2 linked regions of the Lichenibacterium dinghuense genome follow. The protein of the gene in region 1 interacts with the protein of each later gene in a pairwise test. Links are inferred from orthologs where the notes say so. Each region holds a gene or a part of one and is shown on either strand. Other genes may lie near its edges.

Evidence for each region.
Region 2: the proteins of L7N97_RS03285 (region 1) and L7N97_RS19955 interact in binary tests that used the Escherichia coli proteins (3 or more experiments, as listed by UniProt). The link is inferred for Lichenibacterium dinghuense from one-to-one orthologs.

The regions. Positions count from the first base shown.
Region 1 is NZ_JAJLMN010000001.1:692,398-695,740, forward strand. The notes cover bases 1-2,814. They hold L7N97_RS03285 (cysteine desulfurase family protein), read right to left. Parts: upstream 2,114-2,814; coding sequence 887-2,113; downstream 1-886. Other genes in these bases: sufB (Fe-S cluster assembly protein SufB), read right to left, coding at 1-809; L7N97_RS03290 (alpha/beta hydrolase), read left to right, coding at 2,345-2,814. In the rest of the region: more of L7N97_RS03290, read left to right, coding at 2,815-3,025; L7N97_RS03295 (hypothetical protein), read left to right, coding at 3,055-3,343. UniProt on the Escherichia coli protein: Master enzyme that delivers sulfur to a number of partners involved in Fe-S cluster assembly, tRNA modification or cofactor biosynthesis. Catalyzes the removal of elemental sulfur from cysteine to produce alanine.
Region 2 is NZ_JAJLMN010000001.1:4,198,829-4,201,960, forward strand. Bases 1-2,829 are described here. They hold L7N97_RS19955 (sulfurtransferase TusA family protein), read right to left. Parts: upstream 1,636-2,829; coding sequence 1,366-1,635; downstream 1-1,365. Other genes in these bases: infA (translation initiation factor IF-1), read left to right, coding at 1-123; L7N97_RS19940 (Maf-like protein), read left to right, coding at 134-781; L7N97_RS19945 (DNA gyrase inhibitor YacG), read left to right, coding at 778-984; L7N97_RS19950 (hypothetical protein), read right to left, coding at 1,018-1,281; L7N97_RS29870 (hypothetical protein), read left to right, coding at 1,845-1,973. Also shown: L7N97_RS19975 (hypothetical protein), read left to right, coding at 2,836-3,132. UniProt on the Escherichia coli protein: Sulfur carrier protein involved in sulfur trafficking in the cell. Part of a sulfur-relay system required for 2-thiolation during synthesis of 2-thiouridine of the modified wobble base 5-methylaminomethyl-2-thiouridine (mnm(5)s(2)U) in tRNA.

The sequences.
Region 1 (3,343 bases):
TCCTCCAGGGCGACGAGCTCGACGACCGCGGCGTGGAGCTGGTTCTCGTCGCGCATCGGGGCCGTGCAGCCTTCGAGGTAGCTGACGTAGGAGCCCTTGTCGGCGATGATCAGCGTGCGCTCGAACTGGCCGGTCTTGGTGTCGTTGATGCGGAAATAGGTCGACAGTTCCATCGGGCAGCGCACGCCCGGCGGGATGTAGACGAAAGACCCGTCGGAGAAGACGGCGGAGTTCAGCGTGGCGAAGTAGTTGTCGGTCACCGGCACGACGGTGCCGAGGTACTTCTTCACCAGCTCGGGGTGGGTGTGCACCGCTTCCGAGATCGGGCAGAAGATCACGCCCGCCTTGGCGAGCTCGGCCTTGAAGGTCGTGGCGACCGAGACCGAGTCGAACACCGCGTCGACGGCGACGCGCGAGGACGGCTCGACGCCGGCCAGGATCTCCTGCTCGCGCAGCGGGATGCCGAGCTTCTCGTAGGTGCGCAGCAGCTCGGGGTCGACCTCGTCCAGCGACTTCGGGCCGGCCGTGCCCTTCGGGGCCGAGAAGTAGTGCAGGTCCTGGTAGTCGATCGGCGGGTGCTTGACGCGCGACCAGTCGGGCGACTCCATCGTGGTCCAGCGGCGGTAGGCGTCCAGGCGCCATTCGGTCAACCAGGCCGGCTCGTCCTTCTTGGCGGAGATGAAGCGGACGATGTCCTCGTTCAGGCCCTTCGGCGCGCGCTCGGCGTCGATCTCCGTCACAAAGCCGTACTTGTATTCGCTGACGTCGATGGCCTTGACCTGATCGACGGTGTCCTGAACTGCCGGCATCTCAACACTCCCGGACCGGCCGCGCGAACGCCCCGGTCTCTCTTCCGTCCGTCGGCCCCTGCGGGCCCCGCTGAAACCTATATAGTCGCGCCGCGGTGCAGCGCCGCCCCCAGTGCGTCGAGTCGCGCCGGCGGCATGCCATCCATGCGCGACCGGCCGCCGGCCCGCATGCGCGCCAGCGCCCCGCGGAGCACCGATGCGGCACGGTCGGCGTCGGCCGCGACCGAACTCCACCCGAGACTTACCCTGATCGCGCCAGAAGTGAAACTGGCTTTCACTTTCATGGCTTCCAGGACGTGCGACCTTCCGACCATCCCGGACGCGCAGGCGGAGCCGGACGACACCGCCACGCCGCCGAGGTCGAAGGCCATGAGCAGGCGCTCGGCTGCGACGCCCGGCACCGCGAACGCGCAGGTGTTGGGCAGGCGCCGAGCTTCGCGCCCGAAGATCACCGCGTCCGGCGCCGCGTCGAGCAGCGCCGCCTCGAAGCGGTCGCGCAGCGCCGCGAGGCCGGGCACGAGGCCGGCCGCGGCGGCCGCCCCGAAGCCCGCGATGGCGGGCACGTTCTCGGTGCCCGAGCGCAGCCCGCGCTCCTGGCCGCCGCCGCGCAGCACGGCCGGGCCGGGCGCGACGCGGCCGGAGGCCGCCACCAGCGCGCCAGCGCCGGCGAGCCCGCCGAGCTTGTGGGCCGACAGGACGACGAGGTCGGCGCCGAGCGCGCCGCAGTCGATCCGCCCCGCCGCCTGCACGGCGTCGCAGACCAGCGCGCCGCCGCGATCCCCGACGAAGCCCGCGATGGCGCGGACGGGCTGGAGCACGCCCGTCTCGTTGTTGGCGGCCTGAACGGCCACCATGGCCCGGCCGCCGGCGGCCCGCACCGCGTCGAGGGCCTCTCCCAGCATGGAGAGGTCGAGCAGGCCGTCTCCGTCTACCGGCAGCACCGTCACGGCCTCGGCGGGGAACCGGTGGCCGCGCAGCACGGCGGCGTGCTCGGTGGCGGACACGAGGAGCCGGTCGAAGCCGGGCCGGCCGTCGCAGGCGGCGTCCGGCGACAGGGCGAGGTTGGCGGCCTCGGTCGCGCCGGAGGTGAAGACGACGCCCTCGGGCTCCGCGCCGACCAGGGCCGCCACGGCGGCCCGCGCCCCGTCCAGGGTCGCGCGGGCGCGGCGCCCCTCGGCGTGCACGGAGGACGGGTTGGCCGCGGCCTCCAGAACGGCCAGGGCCGCGGCGCGGGCCTCGGGGCGCAGCGGAGCCGTCGCGTTGTGGTCGAGGTAGACGCGCGGGCGGACGGGCTGGCCGGTCACGGATGATCCACTCAAAAGTCTTGCAGTCGCGAGGGGCGGGCGTGCTAAGAGGCCGTCTGCCCCTCGCTCGGTCCTGCGAGCGGCGGCCGGCGCCAACTTGGAATGGTTCTACCCTGTTAGAATCGTTCTAACGGGGTTACGGCCTCCGGCAACCCGAGTCAAGCGAGCCCCGCCTGCCGCCCCTCGCGCGCCGCGCCGAGCCGGCGCGGCCCCGGAATGCCTGGAGACCCCATGCCTGAAGTCATCTTCGCCGGCCCCGCCGGCCGCCTCGAAGGCCGGTTCCACCCGGCCAAGACGCGCGGCGCCCCGATCGCGATCGTGCTGCACCCGCACCCGCAGTTCGGCGGCACGATGAACAACCAGATCGTCTACAACCTGTACTACGCTTTCGCCGAGCGCGGGTTCTCGGTGCTGCGCTTCAACTTCCGCGGCGTCGGCCGCTCCCAGGGCCACTTCGACCACGGCGCCGGCGAGCTGTCGGACGCGGCCGCGGCGCTCGACTGGGCCCAGGCGGTGAGCCCCGACGCCCGCGCCTGCTGGATCGCCGGCTTCTCCTTCGGCGCCTGGATCGGCATGCAGCTCCTGATGCGCCGTCCCGAGATCGAGGGCTTCATCTCCATCGCCCCGCCGGCGACGCTCTACGACTTCTCGTTCCTGGCGCCCTGCCCCTCGTCGGGCCTGTTCGTCCACGGCGACAAGGACCGCGTGGCGCCGCTGAAGGAGGTGCAGACGCTGATCGAGAAGCTGAAGACGCAGAAGGGCATCCTGATCGAGCACGCCGTGATCCCGGAAGCCAACCACTTCTTCGAGAACTGCGTCGACAACCTCATCGGCGAGGTCAGCGCCTACCTCGACAAGCGCCTCGACAACCCGGCCCGCATCGCGATCCCCGCGCGCAGCGCGGGCGGCTGATCGCCCGCCCGACCGGGGGACCGCCCGCCATGCCCCTCCGCCGCGCCGCGCTCGCCCTGCTCGCCGCCTGCGCCCTCGGCGGCGGCGCGGCCGCGGCGGAGGACGGCGCCCGCTCGGGCTCCGGCGCCCTGGCGCTGGCGGCCCGGGTCGGGATCGAGGACGCGGCCCTGCCCGCCTCCGACCGCAGGACCCTCGCCGCCCTGCTCGACGGCGACGCGCAGGCGGCCGCCTCGGCCCCGCCCATCACGGTCGCGGCGAGCTCCGTCCGGTGCCGCAGCAGCGACGTGGACCTCGCGCTCCACGCCTGCGAGATCGTCG
Region 2 (3,132 bases), 3.5 Mb from region 1 along the record:
ACCGCCCACACGGCCGGCAAGATGCGCAAGAACCGGATCCGCGTGCTGACGGGCGACCGCGTTCTCGTCGAGATGACCCCCTACGACCTCACCAAGGGCCGAATCACGTACCGGTTCAAGTGAGGCCGGGCCGGTGATCGGCTTCGCACGGGAACGCGACCCGGCGCCGCCGCGGCTGATCCTCGCTTCCGCGTCGCCCCGCCGCCTGGCGCTGCTCCAGCAGGTCGGCGTCGAGCCCCAAGCGCTGCTCCCCGCCGACATCGACGAGACGCCCGAGCGCTCCGAGCTGCCCCGCGTGCTCGCGGCGCGCCTCGCAGCCGGCAAGGCGGAGGCCGCGGCCGCGGCCGCCGAAGCGCGCGGCGACCTCGGAGGCGCCTTCGTCCTCGCCGCCGACACGGTCGTGAGCGTCGGCCGCCGCATCCTGCCGAAATGCGAGACCCGCGACGAGGCCGAGGGCTGCCTGCGCCTCCTGTCGGGGCGCGCCCATCGCGTCCACACCGGCGTCACGCTGCTCACGCCCCGCGGCGGCCGGCGCCACCGCCTCGTGGAAACGCGCGTGCGCTTCAAGCGGCTGTCGGGAGCCGAGATGGGCGCCTACCTCGACAGCGGCGAATGGAACGGCAAGGCTGGCGGCTACGCCGTGCAGGGCTTTGCGTCGAGCTTCGTGGTCAAGCTCGTCGGCTCCTACACGGGGGTCGTGGGGCTGCCGCTCTACGAGACCGTGTCGCTGCTCGCCGGCGAGGGGTTCCCCGTCCACGCCGCCTGGGCGGGCCCGCGGTGAGCGGCGCCGCGAACGACAACGGCGGCGCGCCGCCGGCCGCCAAGCGCCGCTGCCCCATCTGCGGGCGCGCGGCGACGCCCGAGTTCAAGCCCTTCTGCTCGAAGCGCTGCGCCGACGTCGACCTGCACCGCTGGCTCGGCGAGGGCTACCGCGTGCCCGTCGAGATCGACGAGGACATGCGCGACAGCCCCGACCCGGAGTGAGCCGGGGCCGCCCCGCCGGCGCCCGTGCGGCGCTCAATCGTCGTCGTCGTTCTTCTTCGGGGCCGCGGCCGTGTCGGGCCGGGAGAACACGGCCTTGCAGCCGGCGCTGAGCTGCGGCTTGTGCTGGCGCAGGCACGCCGTGATGGCGTCCTCGTCCGGGATGTTGCTCGCGCAGAGGCGGTAGACGTCGGGCGTGCAGGCCAGTTGATCCTCGGCGCTGCCGGCATGTTGCTGGGCGAAAGCGGCCGAAGGGGCCGCCATCGCGCAGATGAGGACTGCGTAGGCTGTCAGTTTCACCGCTTCGATGCCTTTTTGTTTCTGTTCGGCGTCAACGCGGGCTGTGCCGATTTGATCCGGCGGCGGCGAGGTCGTCCGCCGTCGTCAGGCTTTACGGATCGTGAACTGCGAGACGCGCGCGTCCCGCGTCGCGTCGAGCAGGGTGTCGCCGGTTTCCCGCACGAGGTTGGGGATGTCCAGCCCCGCCAGGGGGTCTGTGCAGCGCACCACGAGCAACTGGCCGGGACGCAGGCCGAGCAGCGCCCGGCGGGTCCGCAGGACGGGGAGGGGGCACTTCAGGCCGCGCAGGTCGAGCGTCTCTCCGGTCTCCACCCCGTCGCCGTCCGCCATCGCCCGCGCCCCGCCCGTCCTCACGCCGTCGCTCCGACCATGCCTCGTCCACAGGGCCGTCGAAAGGGCCTGGACAAGCCCGGGCGCCGTCCGTATAAGCCCCTCAGTCGCGGCCCGGACGGGCCCCGAGACGCCCGAGTAGCTCAGTTGGTAGAGCATGCGACTGAAAATCGCAGTGTCGGTGGTTCGAATCCGCCCTCGGGCACCACTAAACCCATCTGCGGGAATAGTAGGTGCTCTACAGTTTCAGCGATGTCGAACTCGACCGGACCGTTCTTGCGGCGCCGATAGACCTTGATGTGGTCGACCGCTTCTTGCACGATCCCGACTGCTTCCGCGTTCTTCCCGGCCGCCAGGGTTGATGCGAGCGTGTCGACCTCCGCTATATAGCTCTCGATGGTACGCGGGTGCAGCGTGACTGCGTCCGGAGTCTCCATCGCTTCGAGCCGGCGCGCCAAGGAGCCATTCTCCGCTTCCAGTTTCGCCAAGTGACGGCCCACCTCAGACGCGGCGACGTCGCAAGCCGCAATGGCATCTACCAGGCGGTCGATCTGCCGACGCAACTCGCCGCGCTTCGGCTCGACGGCGTCGCCTACGCGCTAGAGCCAGTGGACGACGAGGACGACCAGAACAGGCGGCTGCGGCACGCCGAGCAGCTGATGCTGTGCATGGTCGACGTGCCGGCCGTCGGCCTCGCCGGCGTGAAGGCCAAGGCGAAGGGCTACCTCGACTCGCTCAGCTACGACGTGCTGGAGAGCGCCGCCCTGGCGCAGTCGCTGGCCGAGGACGCCGAGCGCGTATGCGGCGGGGTGCTCGCATGACATCCGTCGTCTCGTTCGACCTCGCACGGGCCATCCAGCGGTACGCGGCGGCCTCACGCCGCGCCGACGCCGCGCCGGCCTGCGACGCGGCCGCTGATGAGGAGCACGGCGCCGCCGAGGCCTTCGCCGCAGCGCTGGACGGCATGTCGTCGCCCGACGACGTGGCCGCCGTGCTGGCCCACGCCGAGGACCAAGCGGGCCGCGCAGGGGAGCCCAGCGCGCAGGCGGTGGTGCTACTCAGGCTGGTGGCGGCGCTGGCGCGGCGGGCATTCGGAGAGCCGGATTGCAGCCTGAGGATTTCTGCTCAAGTTGAGCGGAAACTGGGGGCGCCCCGTCCGGCTCCGTCGGGGCGCTTTCGAAACTGCTTCCGATCGTGCGATCCTCATGGCTGGAGGACGCAAGCATGGGACGAACTGTCTTTTTCACGAGTCGGTGCATCGGCGATCCGGTCCGGACGCTCGACGTCCGGTGCGACTTCTTGCAGTTCGAGCCGCGGCCCAACGTCGTTCAGCGCGGGGCAGGGGGCGACGTGCAGATGTCGATCATGCCGCCCGTCGTCATGCTGGCGAACGTTGACGAGCACGATTTAAGCGACCTCAAGGCCATCATCTGGACGGAGATCGCTTGGGACGACGAGCACGGACGGCGACAACAGCGCATGCTCAAGCTGGCGGAGTTGTGCGGCGGGGATCTGCGATGC